Regions from separate parts of the Streptomyces sp. NBC_00289 genome, predicted to be linked through region 2. Evidence: predicted binding sites of a transcription regulator. Region 2 holds the regulator's gene; each other region holds the start of a gene.

Region 1 (6,749 bases), 2.4 Mb from region 2:
CTGGCGGCGGCGCGGGCGTACGTGGAGAGGTACGGGTCCTGACCGGGTCGCACGGGACATCTTCCGGCCGGGTCCGCACTGATGGGGAGGCCCTGTGCAGTGACCGGACGTGATCGGTCCGGGTCACTAACCTTGCGCCATGACAACAGCATTGATCACGGGATCGACCGCGGGCATCGGTGCCGCGTTCGCGCGACGGCTCGCGGCTGACGGGCACAACCTCGTCCTGGTGGCACGGGACACCAAGCGGCTCGGGGAGCAGGCGACCGAGCTGCACGACCGGCACGGCATCGAGGCGGAGGTGCTGACCGCCGACCTCGCGACGGACGACGGCATCGAGACGGTGGCAGCCCGCCTCGCCGACCGCCGAAACCCGGTGGACCTGCTGGTCAACAACGCCGGCTTCGGCAACAAGGGCCGCTACCTCGACGTGTCCATGGCCGACGAGCTCAAGATGCTCAAGGTGCACTGCGAGGCGGTGCTTCGGCTGACGTCGGCGGCGACGGAGGCGATGCGGGAGCGGGGCCGGGGCGGGGTCGTCAACGTCGCGTCCGTGGCCGCCTTCGTGCCGCGCGGGACGTACGGCGCGTCCAAGGCCTGGGTCGTGCAGTTCACGCAGGGCGCGGCGCGGGACCTGGTCGGCACCGGGGTGCGGCTGATGGCGCTGTGCCCCGGCTTCGTGCGTACGGAGTTCCACGAGCGGGCCGGGATGGGCACGGACAACATCCCCGGCTGGATGTGGCTGGACGCCGACAAGCTGGTCGCGGCGGCGCTCGCGGACCTGGCCCGGGGGAAGTCGCTGTCGGTCCCGGACCCGCGGTACAAGGCGCTGATGGGCCTGGTGAAGGTCACGCCGAGGGCGTTGCTCGGGGGCATCAGTTCCCGGACGGGACGGAAGTACGGGCCGCAGTAGGGGGCGACGCGGTCGGGACCGGCCCTCGGACGGGTAGGGCGCGCGTGGCGGCGGTCCGTGGCTGACCCGACCCCGGCCACCGGCCGCAGCCTCCCCGTGGGCTGACCCGACCACGGCGGCATGTCGCCCGTCGGGCGCGAGGCACCGAGGCGTTCCGGTGGGAGAATGGGAGGGTTCCACCGGACCCAGGGGGGCCGGAGGCGGCACCATGACATTCGTACAGCTCATCGACTGCAGGACCAGCCGGTTCGACGACATGAACCGGCTGATGGACACGTGGGTCGAGCAGACCAAGGGGAAGCGGACGGCGACCCACAGCGTGATCGGTAAGGACCTGTCCGACTCCTCGCACATCGTCGAGATCGTGGAGTTCCCGTCGTACGAGGAGGCGATGCGGAACTCCAACCTGCCGGAGACCGACAAGATCTTCCGGGAGATGGTGGCCCTGTGCGACGAGATGCCCACCTTCACGGATCTGGAGGTCGTGCGGGACGAGCAGTTGTACGCGGAGAACGCGCGCCGGTTCTTCGAGACCATCGGCACCAAGGGTGAACTGCCGCCGCTGGACGGGCTGATCGCGCAGGACTACCACGACCACGATCCCGCCAACGAGCAGGACACCATCGGCATGGACGCGATGCGGCGCGAGATCGAGATGTGGCGCGGCGGCTTCGACTTCGCCTTCCACGTCGAGGACCAGATCGCCGACGGGGACCGGGTGTGCACCCGCTGGTCCTGGAGTGGGACCCAGACCGGTGACTTCATGGGGCTGCCGGCCAGTGGGAAGCGGGCCACGATGACCGGCACGACCGTCTTCCGGTGCGGCGAGGACGGGAAGATCACCGAGGCGTGGTGGCAGTACGACCGGCTGGGGCTGATGGCCCAGCTGGGGGCGCTCGAAGGGCTGGAGCAGTAGTCGGTTCCCGGCAACGGAGAAGCCCCCGTTCCGCGGGCGCGGAGCGGGGGCTTCTCTCGGGGTGCGGGTGGTGCCTGCCTCAGTGGGAGTGGCCGTGGCCGTGGCCGCCGGCGGCCGGCTCCTCTTCTTCCTTCTTCTCGACGACCAGGGTCTCGGTCGTGAGGAGGAGGGAGGCGATGGAGGCGGCGTTCTCCAGGGCGGAGCGGGTGACCTTGACCGGGTCGATGACGCCGGCCTTGACCAGGTCGCCGTACTCGCCGGTGGCGGCGTTGAAGCCCTGGCCCTTGTCGAGCTCGGCGACCTTGGAGGTGATGACGTAACCCTCCAGGCCGGCGTTCTCGGCGATCCAGCGCAGCGGCTCGACGGCGGCGCGGCGGACGACCGCGACACCCGTGGCCTCGTCGCCGGTCTTGCCGAGGTTGCCCTCGAGGACCTTCACGGCGTGGACGAGCGCGGAGCCACCACCGGAGACGATGCCCTCCTCGACCGCGGCGCGGGTCGCGGAGATGGCGTCCTCCAGGCGGTGCTTCTTCTCCTTCAGCTCCACCTCGGTGGCGGCGCCGACCTTGATCACGCACACGCCGCCGGCCAGCTTCGCGAGGCGCTCCTGGAGCTTCTCGCGGTCCCAGTCGGAGTCCGTGTTCTCGATCTCGGCCTTGATCTGGTTGACGCGACCGTGGACTTCCTCGGTCTTGCCGGCACCGTCGACGATCGTGGTGTCGTCCTTGGTGATCGTCACGCGGCGGGCGGAGCCCAGCACGTCCAGGCCGACCTGGTCGAGCTTGAGGCCGACCTCCTCGGCGACGACCGTGGCGCCGGTCAGGATCGCGATGTCCTGGAGCATGGCCTTGCGGCGGTCACCGAAGCCGGGGGCCTTGACCGCGACCGCGTTGAAGGTGCCGCGGATCTTGTTCACGACCAGGGTGGAGAGGGCCTCACCCTCGACGTCCTCGGCGATGATCAGCAGCGGCTTGGAGGAGTTGGTCTGGATGACCTTCTCCAGCAGCGGCAGCAGGTCCTGGATCGACGAGATCTTGCCCTGCGTGATCAGGATGTACGGGTCGTCGAGGACGGCCTCCATACGCTCCTGGTCCGTCACGAAGTACGGCGACAGGTAGCCCTTGTCGAAGGCCATGCCCTCGGTGAAGTCCAGCTCCAGACCGAAGGTGTTGGACTCCTCGACGGTGATGACACCGTCCTTGCCGACCTTGTCCATCGCCTCGGCGATGAGCTCGCCGACCTGGCTGTCCTGGGCGGACAGCCCGGCGACGGCCGCGATGTCGGACTTCTCGTCGATCGGACGGGCGGTGGCGAGGAGCTCCTCGGAGACCGCCTTGACCGCGGCGTCGATGCCCTTCTTCAGGGCGGCCGGGGAGGCACCGGCGGCGACGTTCTTCAGGCCCTCGCGTACGAGCGCCTGGGCCAGCACGGTGGCGGTGGTGGTGCCGTCACCCGCGATGTCGTTGGTCTTGGTCGCCACCTCCTTCACCAGCTGGGCGCCGAGGTTCTCGAACGGGTCCTCGACCTCGACCTCACGGGCGATGGTCACGCCGTCGTTGGTGATGGTGGGGGCGCCGAACTTCTTGTCGATGACGACGTTGCGGCCACGGGGGCCGATCGTCACCTTCACCGTGTCGGCAAGCTTGTTGACGCCGCGCTCGAGGGCGCGACGGGCGTCTTCGTCGAACTTCAGGATCTTCGCCATGGGAGCGTGAGCCCTCTCGGGAATCTAGGTGAAATTGACTGCGCCCCCGACGCCCGGCTCATGTGATCGCGGGGGCCAGGGGCGCAGCTCAATGCAATGTGCTTCGAAGCGGATTACTTCTCGATGATCGCGAGGACGTCGCGAGCCGAGAGGACGAGGTACTCCTCGCCGTTGTACTTCACTTCGGTGCCGCCGTACTTGCTGTACAGCACGATGTCGCCGGTCTTCACGTCGAGCGGCAGGCGCTCGCCGTTCTCGAAGCGGCCCGGACCGACGGCCAGGACGACGCCCTCCTGGGGCTTCTCCTTGGCCGTGTCCGGGATGACCAGGCCAGAGGCGGTGGTCTGCTCGGCGTCGAGCGGCTGGACCACAATGCGGTCCTCGAGCGGCTTGATGGCAACCTTGGAGCTGGTGGTCGTCACGATCCGACCTCCCCCTTCGGAGATCTCACGGGGCTAACTGTCTGGGGTCGCGCCCAGGTCGATCCGTCGTCGCGGGTGCCGGACCTGCCTGTCGCTGGTTGGCACTCTCCCGGGGGGAGTGCCAAAGCCGAGACTATGACCGCGATTAGCACTCGGTCAAGCGGAGTGCCAATTGCCTGCGGCGCGTGGCGGGGTTTTCACCTGGGTGCGGCCCCGTCTGGCCCCCTTCTCGGGTGGGCGTTGCCGGGGGCTGCCGCCCCCAGGCCCCCGCTTCGGCCCTGCGGTCCTCGTCCTCAAACGCCGGACCGGCTCAATATGGCCCGCTGTTCAGAGGTAGTCCTCCAGTCGGCCCACCGTCAGGCCGCGTTCCTGTGTCTCGCGCAGCAGTCGGGTGGTGCGTTTCACGAGGGTCAGGCCCGTCGACTCGCCCGAGGCCACCGACACGATGTCGCCGGGCCGCAGGCGTGGCTCGCCGTATGTGTACGTCAGGGTGCCGCCGCCCTCCAGCGACGCGCGCCAGCGGACGACCGCCGAGAGGCCGCAGTCGGCGGCCGCGCGCAGGGTGTTCGTGTCGTACGTGCCGTACGGGGGCCGGAAGAAGCGGGGGCGGATGCCGAAGCGGGACGTGAGCTTGTCCTGCTGGCCGCAGATCTCGGCGCGCTGGCCGGCGTAGGGCAGGCCGCGCAGGGCGGGGTGGTCGAGGGTGTGGTTCTGGACCCTCGCGCCGACCGCCTGCAGTCGCGCGAAGTGGCCGTACCCCGGGCCGACGACACTGTCCGTGAGGAACAGGCTGACGGGGAGCCGCAGTTCACGGACCATGTCGACGAACCGCGGGTCCTGCTCGGCGCCGTCGTCGTAGGTGAGGAAGACGACTCGGTCGCGGGTGCGCACCCGGTCCACCACGGGCGGCAGACCGGGGCCCGCCGTACGGGCGGCGGGGGGCCGGGCGCGCACCCGCGGGGCCGGGGGCAGCGGGAGCGCGAGTCCCCAGCGGCGGTACGCGGGCTCTGCCGACGTGGCCGGTTCGTGCGGCCGTACCCGCTGGGCCGCCTTCTTGCTCAGCCGTTCGATGGGGTCGACGGACTGGGCGCAGCCGGCGAGGAGCGCCAGCCCCAGCAGTCCGGCCACCAGTGTCAGCACCCGTGCCCGCCGGGGAGCGAGAGCTCGCGGAAGCACCGGGGTCCGCGGTCCCGCCCGCAGCCTCACAGGTAGTCCTCGAGGCGGGCCACCGCGTATCCCCTGGCGGTGATCTTGTCGAGGAAACGGCGGATCATGTCGGGCATCGTGCCCTTCCAGTCCCGTCTGCCCCGGAAGTGACTGAGGACGATGTCACCCGGATGGATGTCGCGGTCCCACTCGCGGTACTCCCAGTGGTCGACGAAGACCTCCTCGGCCCAGAGGGGGGCGTACCTGATGCCGCAGGATTTGGCGGCGCGCAGGGTGTCCGCGTCGTAGTTGCCGTAGGGCGGGCGGAAGAGGGCGGGGCGCCTGCCGTACTGCTTCTCGATCACGTCCTGCATGCCGCAGATCTCCCGCTTCTGGCGGGCGTAGGACAGGGCCGGCAGGTAGGGGTGGTGCAGGGTGTGGTTGTTCAGGTTCACCCCCGACTCCCGCATCCTGCGGAAGTAGCCGTAGTCCTTCCTGATCAGGAAGTCGCTGAGGAAGGCGGTGTACGGGATCTTCAGGTCGCTCGTCATGCGCAGGAACGCCGGGTCCTTCTCGGCGCCGTCGTCGATGGTGAGGAAGACGATCTTCTGGCGGGTGGGGACGGTGGTGAAGACCGGGGGGAGGCGCAGTTCGTCGTGGTCGTGCACTTCGAAACCCTTGCGGGTCCTGATCACCGGCTTCTCCGCGGGCGGCGCCGGTGCCGTCAGCGGGACCCGAGCCAGGCCCCAGCGCCGCGCGGCGGCGACCCGGGCGGTGTGCGCGGCGCGCAGCTTCTCGGCGTAGCCCTGGAGGGCGCGGGCCGGGGCCGCGCGCAGGGGTTGCTGTCCATGGGCCGGCCGCACCTCCGTGGATCCGCCCTGTGCGCAGCCCGCGGCGAGGGCGGCGACGGCGAGCACGGCGACCGCGCCGCGCGGCGGGAATCGCCGAGCTGACCGATTTTTGTAATTTTGTCCTACTACTCGCATGGGGCCGGATCCTCGCAGGTCACCGCCTCCGTCCCCGGCCGACACCCCGGCTCGCACGGCCGCCGGAGGCGGACCGTCCACCGACTGGCCCACAATGAGCCGGTGAACGACCTGGACGCCCTCCTCACCCCCGAAGGCCGCGCTCTCCTCGACGAGGTGCGTGACACCGACCCGGCGCACGAACTCGCCGTCGCCACCCGGCTGCGCCGCGAGCACCCCGCCGAACTGGTGTCGGCGGCGCTCGGGCAGGCGCGGCTGCGGCAACGGGCGGCGGCGAAGTTCGGGGCCGAGGACGCGGGGCGGATGTTCTTCACGCCGAACGGGGTCGAGCAGTCCACCCGGACGACCGTCGCGACCTACCGCGCGGAACGCCTCAAGGCCCTCGGCGTCACCTCCGTCGCCGACCTGTGCTGCGGCATCGGCGGGGACGCTATCGCGCTGGCCCGTGCCGGGATCCGGGTCCTGGCCGTGGACCGGGACCCGCTGACGGCGGCGACGGCGCGCGCGAACGCGGAGACGCTGGGTCTCACCGACCTGATCGAGGTGGTGGAGGCGGACGTCACCGAGGTGGACACGGCCGGCTGGGACGCCGTGTTCGTCGACCCCGGCCGGCGCGGGGGCCGCGGACGGATCTTCGACCCCGAGGGGTACTCGCCCCCGC
Region 2 (6,749 bases):
GTGGCCCTGCCCGGCCCACAGCGCCATGCCCTGCGCGTCGCCCGCCTTGGCGGCCGCCTTGCGCAGCGGCGAGGTCAGGTGGTGGATCTCGGGGTAGGCGGGGGGCGCGTACGGGCCGTGCTCGCGCATGAAGCGGTTGACCAGACCGCGGGCCGGCCGGCCCGAGAAGGCGCGGGTCAGCTCGGTGCGGACGAACAGCGGATTGGTCAGCGCCTGCTTGTGCACGGCGTTCGCGCCGGACTCGGGGGTGGCGAGGAACGCCGTGCCGAGCTGGGCCGCGACGGCGCCCGCGGCGAGCACGGCGGCGATCTGGCTGCCGCGCATGATGCCGCCGGCGGCGACGACCGGTATGTCCACGGTCTCGCACACCTGGGCGACCAGCGACAGCAGTCCGACGCCGGAGCCGTCCGCCTCCGGGAGGTCACGGTGGGTGCCCTGGTGGCCACCCGCCTCCACGCCCTGGGCGATCACCGCGTCGGCGCCCGCCCGCTGCACGGCGAGTGCCTCCTCCACGGTGGTCGCGGTGGCCAGGGTGAGGGTGCCGACGCGGCGCAGGGACTCCAGGGTGTCCGGGCCCGGGACGCCGAAGTGGAAGGAGACCACCGGCACCGGGTTGTCCAGCAGCACCGCGAGCTTGGCGTCGTAGCCGTCGTCGCGGCCGCTGTCCGGGTCACCGAGCTCGGTCTCGTACCAGGAGGCCTCGCCCGCCAGCTGGTGGGCGTAGACGTCCACGGTGGCCGGCGGGTGGGGGGCCGGACCGGCCGTGCCGCCCGCGCCGGGACCGGGGTACTCCGGCTGCGGCATGAAGAGGTTCACGCCGAACGGGCGGCCGGTGAGCCCCCGCAGCTGCTTGATGTCCTCGTACATCCCGTCCGCGGTCTTGTACCCGGCGGCCAGGAAACCCAGCCCGCCCGCCTCGGACACGGCGGCGGCGAGCTGCGGTACGGAGACGCCGCCCGCCATGGGGGCCTGCACGATCGGATGAGGGCAGAGATCGGTCAGTGCGGAGGACATGACGGCATGTTGTCACGTCCTCCGAACAAGTCCGAATCCGGCCTTCCGCCCGGCATAGGCCACCGGCATCCGGGTCCGGACGGCCTTGGTCAACGACCGTTGAAGGCGTCCTTGAGCCGCGAGAACAGCCCCTGCTGACCCGGCTGGAACTGCCCGGTCGGCCGCTCCTCGCCGCGCAGCTTGGCGAGCTCCCGCAGCAGCCGCTCCTGCTCCGGGTCCAGCTTGCTCGGGGTCATGACCTCGACGTGGACGATCAGGTCGCCGCGTCCGCCGCCGCGCAGGTGCGTGATGCCACGCCCGTGCAGCGGGATCGACTGGCCGGACTGGGTGCCCGGACGGATGTCGACCTCCTCCATCCCGTCGAGGGTCTCCAGCGGCACCTTGGTGCCGAGGGAGGCCGCCGTCATCGGGATGGTGACCGTGCAGTGCAGGTCGTCGCCGCGCCGCTGGAAGGTCGAGTGCGGCAGCTCGTGGATCTCGACGTAGAGGTCGCCGGCGGGACCGCCGCCGGGGCCGACCTCGCCCTCGCCCGCGAGCTGGATGCGGGTGCCGTTGTCGACACCGGCGGGGATCTTCACCGTCAGCGTCCGACGCGAGCGCACCCGCCCGTCGCCCGCGCACTCCGGACACGGAGTGGGGACCACGGTGCCGAAACCCTGGCACTGCGGGCACGGCCGCGAGGTCATGACCTGGCCGAGGAAGGACCGCGTGACCTGCGACACCTCACCGCGTCCGCGGCACATGTCACACGTCTGGGCGGAGGTGCCCGGCGCCGCGCCCTCACCGTTGCAGGTGGTGCAGACGATCGCCGTGTCGACCTGGATGTCCTTCGTGGTGCCGAAGGCCGCCTCGTCGAGCTCGATCTCCAGCCGGATCATCGCGTCCTGGCCGCGCCGCGTGCGCGAGCGCGGGCCCCGCTGGGACGCCGTACCGAAGAACGCGTCCATGATGTCCGAGAAGTTCCCGAAGCCCCCGGCCCCGAAGCCGCCCGCGCCGGCGCCGCCCGCCTGCGAGAGGGGGTCGCCGCCGAGGTCGTAGACCTGCTTCTTCTGCGGATCCGACAACACCTCGTAGGCGGCGTTGATCTCCTTGAACCGCTCCTGGGTCTTCGGGTCCGGGTTGACGTCCGGGTGCAGCTCGCGAGCGAGCCGCCGGAAGGCCTTCTTGATCTCTTCCTGCGACGCGTCACGGCGCACGCCGAGAACGGCGTAGTAGTCCGTGGCCACCTACGACTCCGCCAGGATCTGTCCGACGTACCGTGCCACTGCGCGTACCGCTCCCATCGTTCCCGGGTAATCCATGCGGGTCGGTCCGACCACGCCGAGCTTGGCTACTGCCTCGCCGCCCGAACCGTAACCGACCGACACCACAGAAGTGGAGTTGAGTCCCTCATAGGCGTTCTCGTGACCGATGCGTACGGTCATGCCCGAATCCCCCGCCTCGCCAAGCAACTTGAGAAGCACGACCTGCTCCTCCAGCGCCTCCAGGACGGGCCGGATGGTGAGGGGGAAGTCATGTCCGAAGCGGGTCAGATTGGCGGTCCCGCCGATGATCAGCCGCTCCTCGTTCTCCTCGACGAGCGTCTCCAGGAGGGTGGAGAGCACCGTCGTGACCGTACCGCGGTCCTCGGCGTCGAAGCCCTCCGGGAGGTCCTCCACGAGCCGCGGGACGTCACTGAAGCGGCGGCCCGCCACCCGGCTGTTGAGCCGCGCCCGCAGATCCGCGAGCGAGGCCTCCCCGAAGGGCGCCGGGGCGTCCACCATCCGCTGCTCGACCCGGCCCGTGTCCGTGATCAGCACGAGCATCAGCCGGGCGGGGGCGAGCGCGAGCAGTTCGACGTGCCGCACGGTCGAGCGGGTCAGCGACGGGTACTGCACGACGGCGACCTGCCGGGTGAGCTGGGCGAGCAGCCGCACGGTGCGCGCCACGACGTCGTCGAGGTCGACCGCGCCGTCGAGGAAGTTCTGGATGGCGCGCCGCTCGGGCGCGGTCATGGGCTTGACCCCCGCGAGCTTGTCGACGAACAGCCGGTAGCCCTTGTCGGTGGGGATGCGCCCGGCGCTGGTGTGCGGCTGGGCGATGTACCCCTCGTCCTCGAGGGCGGCCATGTCGTTGCGGACGGTGGCCGGGGACACGCCGAGACTGTGTCGCTCGGTGAGCGCCTTCGAGCCGACCGGCTCCTCGGTGCCCACGTAGTCCTGGACGATGGCGCGCAACACCTTGAGCCTGCGTTCACTCAGCACCGCGCTCACCTCCAGATGTCGTCCCCCGGACCATTCCTGGCACTCTGTCCGTTCGAGTGCCAGCACTCCCGGCCCAGTGTACGGCCGGGGGGTGCACCCCGGGCAAGGCCGGTCGCACGGCTCGGTGCCGAGCGGGTCCGCGCGGCGCCCGACAGGTCCGCGCCGGCCGCCCGGCGGGAAGACGACGACAGGGCCCGTCATGGCGTCACCCACCCGTTGTCCCGCCCCGGGCGGGCGGGAACGCGGAGACAGGGCCTAGCGTCGCGGTATGACGGTGACTTGGGAAGAGCTGGGGTGGGAGCGGCTGGCGTCCGGGGTCGGGCGGTGCAGGCTGCCGGGATGGGACTGCACGGCGGGACTGGTCGTCGGGGCGGGCGCGGCCCTGATGGTGGACGCCGGGTCCAGCCTCGAGGAGGGCGGCCGGCTGCGGGCCCGGGCGGCGGAGCTGGCCGGCGGAGATGTGACCCATCTCGCGCTCACCCATCCCCACTTCGACCACGTCTTCGGGGCGGCCGCGTTCGCGGACGCGGAGGTGTTCGGCGCGGTGGGCGTCGACACGGTGCTCGCCCACGCGGGCCGGGCGGAGCTGCGCGCGGACGCGGTGCGCAACGGGCTGGACGAGCGGGCGGCGGGCGCGGCGGTGGACGCCCTCGCCCCGCCCCGGCACCACGTCAGCGGCGAGTGGACCCTCGACCTGGGCGGCCGGCAGGTCCTGCTGGCGAACGTGGGCCCCGGTCACACGGCCCACGACCTGGTGGTGCTGGTGCCAGGCGACCCGGAGGTCGTCTTCTGCGGCGACCTGGTCGAGGAGTCCGGAGAGCCGCAGGCGGGACCCGACGCCGTACCGTCGCGCTGGCCCGACGCCCTCGACCGGCTGCTGGGCCTCGGCGGCGAGGACGCGCTGTACGTGCCCGGCCACGGCGCCGCCGTGGACGCGTCGTTCGTGCGGGCGCAGCGGGACGCCCTGGCGGCCCGTTTCGGCGTGTCGCGGGGGCCGTCGTAGCGGCTTCGGGACGCCTTCTCCTATCGTCATCCGAATGCTCCCACCCGTCTCCCGCCACCACCCCTCCGACGAGGGTCCTTCGGGCCCGCGGCGCCGTCTGTACTCTCCGGACCTGACCCCGCCGTGGAAGAAGCCCAAGCCCGCGCCCGAGGTGCCGGCGGAACCGGGTCTCGTGGTGGAGGAGCCGGGGACCGGCTTCTGCGGCGCGGTGGTCCGCTGCGAGGCCGGCACGGTCACCCTGGAGGACCGTTTCGGAAAGCACCGGGTGTTCCCGATGGAGCCGCGCGGCTTCCTCCTGGAGGGCCGCGTGGTGACGCTCGTACGCCCCACCGGACAGGCTCCGGTACGGCCCTCCCGCACCGCCTCCGGTTCGGTCGCCGTCCCCGGCGCACGCGCGCGCGTGGCCCGCGCCGGGCGCATCTACGTCGAGGGCCGGCACGACGCCGAACTGGTCGAGCGGGTGTGGGGCGACGACCTGCGCATCGAGGGCGTGGTGGTCGAGTACCTGGAGGGCGTCGACGACCTGCCCGCCGTCGTGGCCGACTTCGCGCCGGGCCCGGACGCCCGCCTGGGCGTCCTGGTGGACCACCTGGTGCCGGGCAGCAAGGAGTCACGTATCGCCGCGTCGGTGACCAGCGACCACGCGCTGGTCGTCGGCCACCCGTACATCGACGTCTGGGAGGCGGTGAAGCCGTCGGCGCTGGGCATCACGGCGTGGCCCCGTGTCCCGCGTGGTCAGGACTGGAAGACGGGCGTGTGCCGGGCACTGGGCTGGCCCGAGAACACGGGTGCGGCCTGGCAGCACATCCTGTCCCGGGTCCACTCGTACCGGGACCTGGAGCCGGAACTGCTGGGCCGGGTCGAGGAACTGATCGACTTCGTGACCGCGCCGCATTCCTAGCCCGTCCGGCGCTCGAGGACGAGGCCCGTCCAGGGCCGAAGCGTGAGTCCGGGGCGGCGGCCCCCGGGTTCGGAGCGGCGGGGCGACCGACCGCCCCGCGACAGCCCCGCTCAGGTCACTCCACCGGGTGTCGGTCCGCCAGACGTCGGTCCGCCAGGTGTCGAGCGGACCCGGTATCAGTCCACCAGACGTCGGTCCGCCAGGCGTCGATCGGACCCGGTATCAGTCCACCAGGTCCCTGACCACCGCGTCCGCCAGCAGCCGCCCGCGCAGGGTGAGGACCGCGGCACCCTCGTCGTACGGCCGCCGCTGCAGCAGTCCGTCGGACAGCGCCCGGCCCGCCGCGGCGAGCCCCCGCTCGTGCAGGAGCGACAGCGGAACGCCCTCCCGCAGCCGCAGCTCCAGCAGGATCCGCTCCACGCGCCGGTCCTCCGCGGAGAGGACCTCGCGCCCGGCGCCGGGTGAGCGCCCCGACGCCAGCGCGGCCGCGTACGCCCCCGGATGCTTCACGTTCCACCAGCGCACCCCGCCCACGTGGCTGTGGGCGCCGGGACCCGCGCCCCACCAGTCGGCGCCGCGCCAGTAGAGCTCGTTGTGCAGGCAGCGGCCCGCGTCCGAGGTCGCCCAGTTCGACACCTCGTACCAGTCGTAGCCGGCCGCCGACAGCAGTTCCTCGGCGATCAGGTAGCGGTCGGCGTGGACGTCGTCGTCCGTCATGGGGACCTCGCCCCGGCGGATACGGCGGGCGAGCCCGGTGCCCTCCTCGACGATCAGGGCGTACGCCGAGACGTGGTCGGGCCCGGCGCCGAGCGCCGCCTCCAGCGAGGCCCGCCAGTCGTCGTCGGACTCGCCGGGGGTGCCGTAGATCAGGTCGAGGTTCACGTGCTCGAAGCCCGCCGCACGGGCCTCCGCCACGCACGCCTCGGGGCGCCCCGGCGTGTGCGTGCGGTCCAGGATGTCCAGCACGTGCTGCTTCGCGCTCTGCATGCCGAAGGAGATCCGGTTGAAGCCGCCGTTCCGCAGGGCCGCGAGATACGACGGGTCGACCGACTCCGGGTTCGCCTCCGTCGTCACCTCCGCGTCCTCGGCCAGCCCGAACTCCTCGCGGATCGACCGCAGCATCCGTACGAGGTCGCCGGCGGCCAGCAGGGTGGGCGTACCGCCGCCGACGAAGACCGTACGGACCGGGCGCGGGTCGTCACCGAGGATCTTGCGGGCCAGGCGGATCTCGTCGATCACGGTGTCCGCGTAGTTGTCGCGGGAGGCGAGGACCCCGCCCGTGCCGCGCAGCTCCGTCGCCGTGTAGGTGTTGAAGTCGCAGTAGCCGCAGCGGGTCGCGCAGTAGGGGACGTGCAGATAGAACCCGAGGGGGCGGTCGGCGGACCCGGCGAGCGCGGTCGCGGGCAGCGCGCCGTCGTCGGGGACGGGCTCACCGTCGGGGAGTGCGGAAGGCATGCCCTCCATTGTCCAGCACCCGCCGGCGTTCCCGTCCCGACCGACACCGGAGGGCCGCCGGACGGGGCGGTCGCCTTGGTACGGCCGGTACGGCGGGCTCCGATGCCGGAGCCGAGACGCAGCCGTCCGCGCG
Region 3 (6,749 bases), 1.2 Mb from region 2:
GGCAGCTGTGCGGCACCCCGCGCCGCGACCGGCGCGAGGCGGAGCTGTACCTCGCCGCCGCGCGCCGGGGCCCCCGGGCCGCCATGGCCTACCGGCTGGTGCACGAGTTCACCGACTACGAGGTGCTGCGGGTCTGGGGCACCCCGGTCCACGTCGACATCGAGCCCCTCGGCAACCTCTAGGCCTGCGGAGCCGGGGCTCAGCTCAGGGTCTTCAGGGCTGCCGCGTCGTACGGCTTCAGCTCGTCGAGCCGGTCGCCGAGGACCTTCGCCGCCCACTCCGGGTCCTGGAGCAGGGCGCGGCCGATGGCCACCATGTCGAACTCGTCGCGCTCGAGGCGGTCGAGGAGGTCGTCGATGCCCTTGACCGGGGAGCCCTCGCCCTGGAAGCCCTTGAGGAAGTCGCCGTCGAGGCCGACCGAACCGACGGTGATGACGGGCTTCCCGGTCAGCTTCTTGGTCCAGCCCGCGAGGTTGAGGTCGGAGCCGTCGAACTCGGGCAGCCAGTAGCGGCGGGTGGAGGCGTGGAAGGCGTCGACACCGGCCGCGGCCAGCGGGGCGAGCAGGGCCTCCAGCTCCTCCGGGGTCTCGGCGAGACGGGCGTCGTAGGCCTGCTGCTTCCACTGGGAGTAGCGGAAGAGGACCGGGAACTCGGGCGAGACGGTCTCGCGGACCGCCGCCACGATCTCCGCCGCGAACTTCGTCCGGGCCACCAGGTCACCGCCGTAGGCGTCCGTGCGCCGGTTGGTGCCCGCCCACAGAAACTGGTCGACGAGGTAGCCGTGGGCGCCGTGCAGTTCCACGCCGTCGAAGCCGATGCGCTCGGCGGCCGCGGCGGCCTCGGCGAACGCGCCGATGACGTCGTCCAGGTCGCGCTGGGTCATCGCCCTGCCGGTGTCCTCGGTGCCGTCGCCGCGCAGGCCGGAGGGGCCGACGGCGGGGGCGTCCGCGAAGGGCGGCTCGCCCTGCTTGCGGACCATGCCGATGTGCCACAGCTGCGGCACGATCTTCCCGCCCGCCGCGTGCACGGCCTCGGCGACCTTCGCCCAGCCCGCGAGCTGCTCCTCGCCGTGGAAGCGCGGGACGCGGTCGCTCTGCCCGGCCGAATCGTGCCCCACGTACGTGCCCTCGGTGACGATCAGACCGACACCGGCGGCGGCACGGCGGGCGTAGTACGACACCACGTCCTCGCCGGGGACGCCGCCCGGGGAGAACATCCGCGTCATGGGCGCCATCGCGATGCGGTTCGGGACGGTCAGGCCGTTGATGGAGACGGGCCGGGAGAGGATCTGCGCGGCGCGGGAGGCGACGGGCCGGGTGCTGGCGGTCACGTGGAGGGCTCCTGGTGGTGGGTGCTGCTGACGTGTGGTGAACCGAACGGTTTGCCGTGTGGTGAACCGAACGGTATGTGCACATGCATTGAGTGCGCGTCAACGTCAACTTCCGGGTCCCCGCCCCCATTCCGCCGCCCGCGGGATCAGCCCTGTGATCCCGGACACGACCGAGGGCGGCACCCCCTGTCTCCAGGGAGTGCCGCCCTCGGTACGAGCGGACCGGGTCCGAGCCGTCAGGCTCAGAAGTCCATGTCACCGCCCGGCATGCCGCCGGGGGCGCCGCCGGCGGCGGCCTTCTCCGGCTTGTCGGCGATGACGGCCTCGGTGGTCAGGAACAGCGCGGCGATGGAGGCGGCGTTCTGCAGGGCAGAGCGCGTGACCTTCGCCGGGTCGATGATGCCTTCGGCGATCATGTCGACGTACTCACCGGTCGCGGCGTTCAGGCCGTGACCGACGGGCAGGTTGCGCACCTTCTCGACGATGACGCCACCCTCGAGACCACCGTTGACGGCGATCTGCTTGAGCGGGGCCTCCAGGGCGAGCCGCACGGCGTTCGCGCCGGTCGCCTCGTCACCCGTGAGCTCGAGCTTCTCGAAGACCGAGGAAGCCTGGATGAGCGCCACGCCACCACCGGCGACGATGCCCTCCTCGACGGCCGCCTTCGCGTTGCGAACGGCGTCCTCGATGCGGTGCTTGCGCTCCTTGAGCTCGACCTCGGTGGCGGCACCGGCCTTGATGACGGCCACGCCGCCGGCCAGCTTCGCCAGACGCTCCTGGAGCTTCTCGCGGTCGTAGTCCGAGTCGGAGTTCTCGATCTCGGCACGGATCTGGTTGACCCGGCCCTGGACCTGCTCGGCCGAACCGGCGCCGTCCACGATCGTGGTCTCGTCCTTGGTGATGACGACCTTGCGAGCGCGACCGAGCAGGTCGATGCTCGCGTTCTCCAGCTTGAGGCCGACCTCCTCGGAGATGACCTCGCCGCCCGTGAGGATGGCGATGTCGCCGAGCATGGCCTTGCGGCGGTCACCGAAGCCCGGAGCCTTGACGGCGACGGACTTGAAGGTGCCACGGATCTTGTTGACGACCAGGGTCGACAGGGCCTCGCCCTCGACGTCCTCGGCGATGATCAGCAGCGGCTTGCCCGACTGCATGACCTTCTCGAGGAGCGGGAGCAGGTCCTTGACGGAGCTGATCTTGGAGTTGGCGATCAGGATGTACGGGTCGTCGAGCGACGCCTCCATCCGCTCCATGTCGGTGGCGAAGTACGCCGAGATGTAGCCCTTGTCGAAGCGCATACCCTCGGTGAGCTCCAGCTCCAGACCGAAGGTCTGGGACTCCTCGACGGTGATGACGCCTTCCTTGCCGACCTTGTCCATCGCCTCGGCGATGAGCTCGCCGATCTGGGTGTCGGCGGCGGAGATGGAGGCCGTGGAGGCGATCTGCTCCTTGGTCTCCACGTCCTTGGCCTGCTCGAGCAGGGCACCGGAGACGGCCTCGACGGCCTTCTCGATACCGCGCTTGAGGGCCATCGGGTTGGCGCCGGCGGCTACGTTGCGCAGACCCTCGCGCACCAGCGCCTGGGCGAGCACGGTCGCCGTGGTCGTTCCGTCGCCGGCGACGTCGTCCGTCTTCTTGGCGACTTCCTTGACCAGCTCGGCGCCGATCTTCTCGTACGGGTCCTCGAGCTCGATCTCCTTGGCGATGGAAACTCCATCGTTGGTGATCGTGGGCGCGCCCCACTTCTTCTCGAGGACGACGTTGCGGCCCTTGGGGCCAAGGGTGACCTTGACGGCGTCGGCGAGCTGGTTCATCCCGCGCTCGAGACCGCGCCGTGCCTCCTCGTCGAACGCGATGATCTTGGCCATGTGAAGTGGTCCTCCCGGACAGGGGGTGGATTTCTCCGGACCGCGCTGGCGCCCGCGACGGACGGCTCGCCTGCCTCGTGGTTCCTTGCCCCACCCGGCCTGCGGGCCTCACCGACCCGGTCCTAGTTGTCACTCTCACCTGGAGAGTGCTAACGCCAATGATTAGCACTCGCCCATGCCGAGTGCAAGCGCCTGCCCGGGATCGAGGGGGCGCTCAGCGGTGCGCGAACACGCCCCCGGCAGGTCACGGGCGTGTCCGCGACGGATCCCGGACACGCCGAAGGGCTCGTAACCCATGACTCCCCATGGGATACGAGCCCTCCGAAGAAGAACAGAAGAACGACGCTGTCAGTCGGCGCGTGCTTCAGCCGGTCGCCAGTCGGACCATGTCCGCCTGCGGCCCCTTCTGGCCTTGCGAGATCTCGAAATCGACCCGCTGACCCTCTTCCAGGGTGCGGTAACCGTCCATCTGAATCGCGCTGTAGTGGACGAAAACATCCGCACCACCGTCGACCGCGATGAAGCCGTACCCCTTCTCCGCGTTGAACCACTTGACGGTGCCCTGAGCCATGCCTAACTCCCCTATTACTGGCCCTTGCACAGACCCGCACTTCGCGGATCCGGGTCAGACCTCACCCCCCCACATGGACGGGGGCGTGCGCCGGAACGCGTCGACCGCGGCCGAATGTATCTGCCCAACTGCCCTCTGCAACAGGTCAATCGGACGAGAATTCAGGGCACGACCGGTCGGGAATGTACGGAGAATTCACCCGAATTCGGGTCAAGTCGGGCTCCATAAAAGGAGCGAATGACTCAAAAGGCCCGCACACTTTGGCCATTTCTCATCGCATGCGGAGCCTGAACTCATATGCGTCCGTCATGCGGATGACCGCGGGTTCCCCAACTGTACCGCGCTCAACCATACAGAATTGCCCCCTCCGCTTCTCTCGCGGAGGGGGCAATCAGGTGAACTCTTGGTAATCGGCATTACCGAGGGTAATTATCCCTCCGGTCAGCCACCGGCCACGGCCGGGATGATCGACACGCCCGCCCCGTCCGGAGTCGCCGTCTCCAGGCCCTGCTCGAAGCGCACGTCGTCGTCGTTGACGTACACGTTGACGAAGCGGCGCAGCTTGCCCTGGTCGTCGAGGACCCGGGCGGCGATACCGGCGTGGTTCTTCTCCAGGTCGGTGATGACCTCGCCGAGGGTGGCGCCCTCGGCCGCCACCTCGGCCTTGCCGCCCGTGTAGGTGCGGAGGATGGTGGGGATGCGGACGTTGACGCTCATGCGGTGTGGCCTCCGGTCATGTCAGGTGGGCGCCCCGAAGGGACGCGGGGAGGAACGACGGTTCAGGCGAGACCGGCGTCCCGGAACGACTCCAGGCTCGGACGGATGGTCGCCGTCAGCCCCGTACCGGCCACGGCGTCCAGCGTCTTCAGACCGTCACCGGTGTTCAGGACGACCGTCGTCAGCGTCGGGTCGAGAAGACCGTTCTCGATCAGCTTCTTCGTGACACCCACCGTCACGCCACCCGCCGTCTCGGCGAAGATGCCCTCGGTCCGCGCGAGCAGCCGGATCGCGTCCACGATCTGCTCGTCGTCGACGTCCTCCACCGCACCGCCCGTGCGGCGCGCGATGTCCAGGACGTACGGCCCGTCGGCCGGGTTGCCGATGGCCAGCGACTTGGCGATGGTGTCCGGCTTCTGCGGTCGGACGACGTCGTGGCCGGCCTTGTAGGCGACCGACACCGGGGAACAGCCCTCCGCCTGCGCGCCGAAGATCCTGTACGGCCTGTCCTCGACGAGCCCGAGCTTGATCAGTTCCTGCAGACCCTTGTCGATCTTCGTGAGCTGGGAGCCGGAGGCGATCGGCACGACCAGCTGGTCCGGCAGCCGCCAGCCGAGCTGCTCGCAGATCTCGTACGCCAGCGTCTTGGAGCCCTCGGCGTAGTACGGCCGCAGGTTGACGTTGACGAAGCCCCAGCCCTCACCGGCCGGGTCGCCGATCAGCTCGGAGCAGAAGCGGTTCACATCGTCGTAGTTGCCCTCGATGCCGACGAGCTCCCCGCCGTAGATCGCGGCCATGACGACCTTGCCCTGCTCCAGGTCGTGCGGGATGAACACGCAGGAGCGGAAGCCGGCCCGGGCGGCGGCGGCGCCGACCGCGCCGGCCAGGTTGCCCGTGGAGGAGCAGGAGAGGGTGGTGAAGCCGAAGGCGCGGGCGGCCTCGATGGCCTGCGCGACGACACGGTCCTTGAAGGAGTGCGTCGGGTTGCCGGAGTCGTCCTTGACGAAGAGCTTGCCGGCGTCGACGCCCAGCTCGCGGGCCAGGTTGTCGGCCTGGACGAGCTTGGTCCAGCCGGGGTTGATGTTGGGCTTGTCCGCCACGTCGGCCGGGACGGGCAGCAGCGGCGCGTAGCGCCAGATGTTCGCGGGGCCCGCCTCGATACGCTTGCGGAGTTCCTCGGTGTCGTAGGCCGAGAAGTCGTAGGCGATCTCGAGCGGGCCGAAACACTCCTCGCAGGCGAAGACCGGGCCGAGGGGCACGCGGTGGCCGCATTCGCGGCAGGAGAGCGCCGCGGCGGGGCCGAGGTCTACGGAGTCGGTGGTGCTTGCAACAGTCTGCACAGCCATGGAGGCGAGGCCCTTTCCTCATCTTCCTCACGACGCATCTCGCCGTAAGACGGATTTGGCACCTTCCCTAGCCGGGAGCCTCGCGTAATGATCAACAGTGATCGACGAGACCGGCTGGAGGGTTGCCGGGGCTTCAACGGGCCGTATCCCTCTGCCCCTCTGGATGAGCGGTATTTAGTTGTCCACGCAACGACCCCCGACATGCGATGGTCATCAGCGTTGTTCAAGACTGTAACCGAAGGCCAGGACAGTTGAGATAGCCGTCCGAACCGCGAGATGGATCACAGCTGATCACAGACTCGCCGAGAGAACGCAGAGGAGCCGCGCACTGTGCTGGAAGAAGTCGAGCGCTGGCTGAGCACCCGCTCCTGGTCCGTGACCAGTCGCCCGCTGCACAAGATCCTGGCCGCGAAGCGCATGACGGGCCAGACGGTCTCCGTCGTACTGCCCGCGCTCAACGAGGAGGAGACGGTCGGTGACATCGTCGCCGTGATCCGTCACGACCTCATGCACCAGGTCCCGCTCGTCGACGAGATAGTCGTCGTCGACTCGGGGTCCACCGACCGCACCTCCGAGGTGGCCGCCGCGGCCGGCGCCCGGGTCGTCCACCGCGACGACATCCTGCCGCACATCCCGCCCGTGCCGGGCAAGGGCGAGGTCCTGTGGCGCTCGCTCCTGGTGACCAGCGGGGACATCGTCTGCTTCATCGACGCGGACCTGAAGGAGTTCTCCTCCGACTTCGTCTCCGGCATCGTGGGGCCGCTGCTCACCGATCCCGGCGTCGACCTGGTCAAGGCCATGTACGACCGTCCGCTCGGCGGCCGGGCCGGCCAGGGCGGCCGGGTCACCGAACTGATGGCCCGCCCGCTGCTGAACATGCACTGGCCCCAGCTGGCCGGTTTCGTACAGCCGCTCGG

What was found. The regulator HrcA, encoded in region 2, represses chaperone genes, less so after heat shock. The targets are predictions, from matches to a motif close to TTNGCACTCNGNNNNNCNGAGTGCNAA.
Positions count from the first base shown of each region.
Region 1: the regulator HrcA is predicted to act here: its motif matches at 4,102-4,128, upstream of groES (co-chaperone GroES).
Region 3: the regulator HrcA is predicted to act here: its motif matches at 3,361-3,387, upstream of groL (chaperonin GroEL).

Region 1 is NZ_CP108046.1:4,341,257-4,348,005, forward strand. It holds gene OG985_RS19580 (MOSC domain-containing protein) at 1-42, shown strand, start outside; gene OG985_RS19585 (SDR family NAD(P)-dependent oxidoreductase) at 140-913, shown strand; gene OG985_RS19590 (ester cyclase) at 1,122-1,829, shown strand; gene groL (chaperonin GroEL) at 1,909-3,534, opposite strand; gene groES (co-chaperone GroES) at 3,648-3,956, opposite strand; gene OG985_RS19605 (polysaccharide deacetylase family protein) at 4,284-5,132, opposite strand; gene OG985_RS19610 (polysaccharide deacetylase family protein) at 5,159-6,088, opposite strand; gene OG985_RS19615 (methyltransferase domain-containing protein) at 6,191-6,749, shown strand, end outside.
Region 2 is NZ_CP108046.1:6,790,612-6,797,360, reverse strand. It holds gene OG985_RS30770 (nitronate monooxygenase) at 1-1,014, opposite strand, end outside; gene dnaJ (molecular chaperone DnaJ) at 1,104-2,240, opposite strand; gene hrcA (heat-inducible transcriptional repressor HrcA) at 2,241-3,257, opposite strand; gene OG985_RS30755 (MBL fold metallo-hydrolase) at 3,526-4,260, shown strand; gene OG985_RS30750 (DUF3097 domain-containing protein) at 4,295-5,161, shown strand; gene hemW (radical SAM family heme chaperone HemW) at 5,384-6,616, opposite strand.
Region 3 is NZ_CP108046.1:5,574,005-5,580,753, reverse strand. It holds gene OG985_RS25365 (hypothetical protein) at 1-182, shown strand, start outside; gene OG985_RS25360 (NADH:flavin oxidoreductase) at 200-1,330, opposite strand; gene groL (chaperonin GroEL) at 1,573-3,198, opposite strand; gene OG985_RS25350 (cold-shock protein) at 3,563-3,769, opposite strand; gene OG985_RS25345 (MoaD/ThiS family protein) at 4,211-4,486, opposite strand; gene thrC (threonine synthase) at 4,549-5,832, opposite strand; SAM riboswitch class I at 5,848-6,002, opposite strand; gene OG985_RS25335 (glucosyl-3-phosphoglycerate synthase) at 6,163-6,749, shown strand, end outside.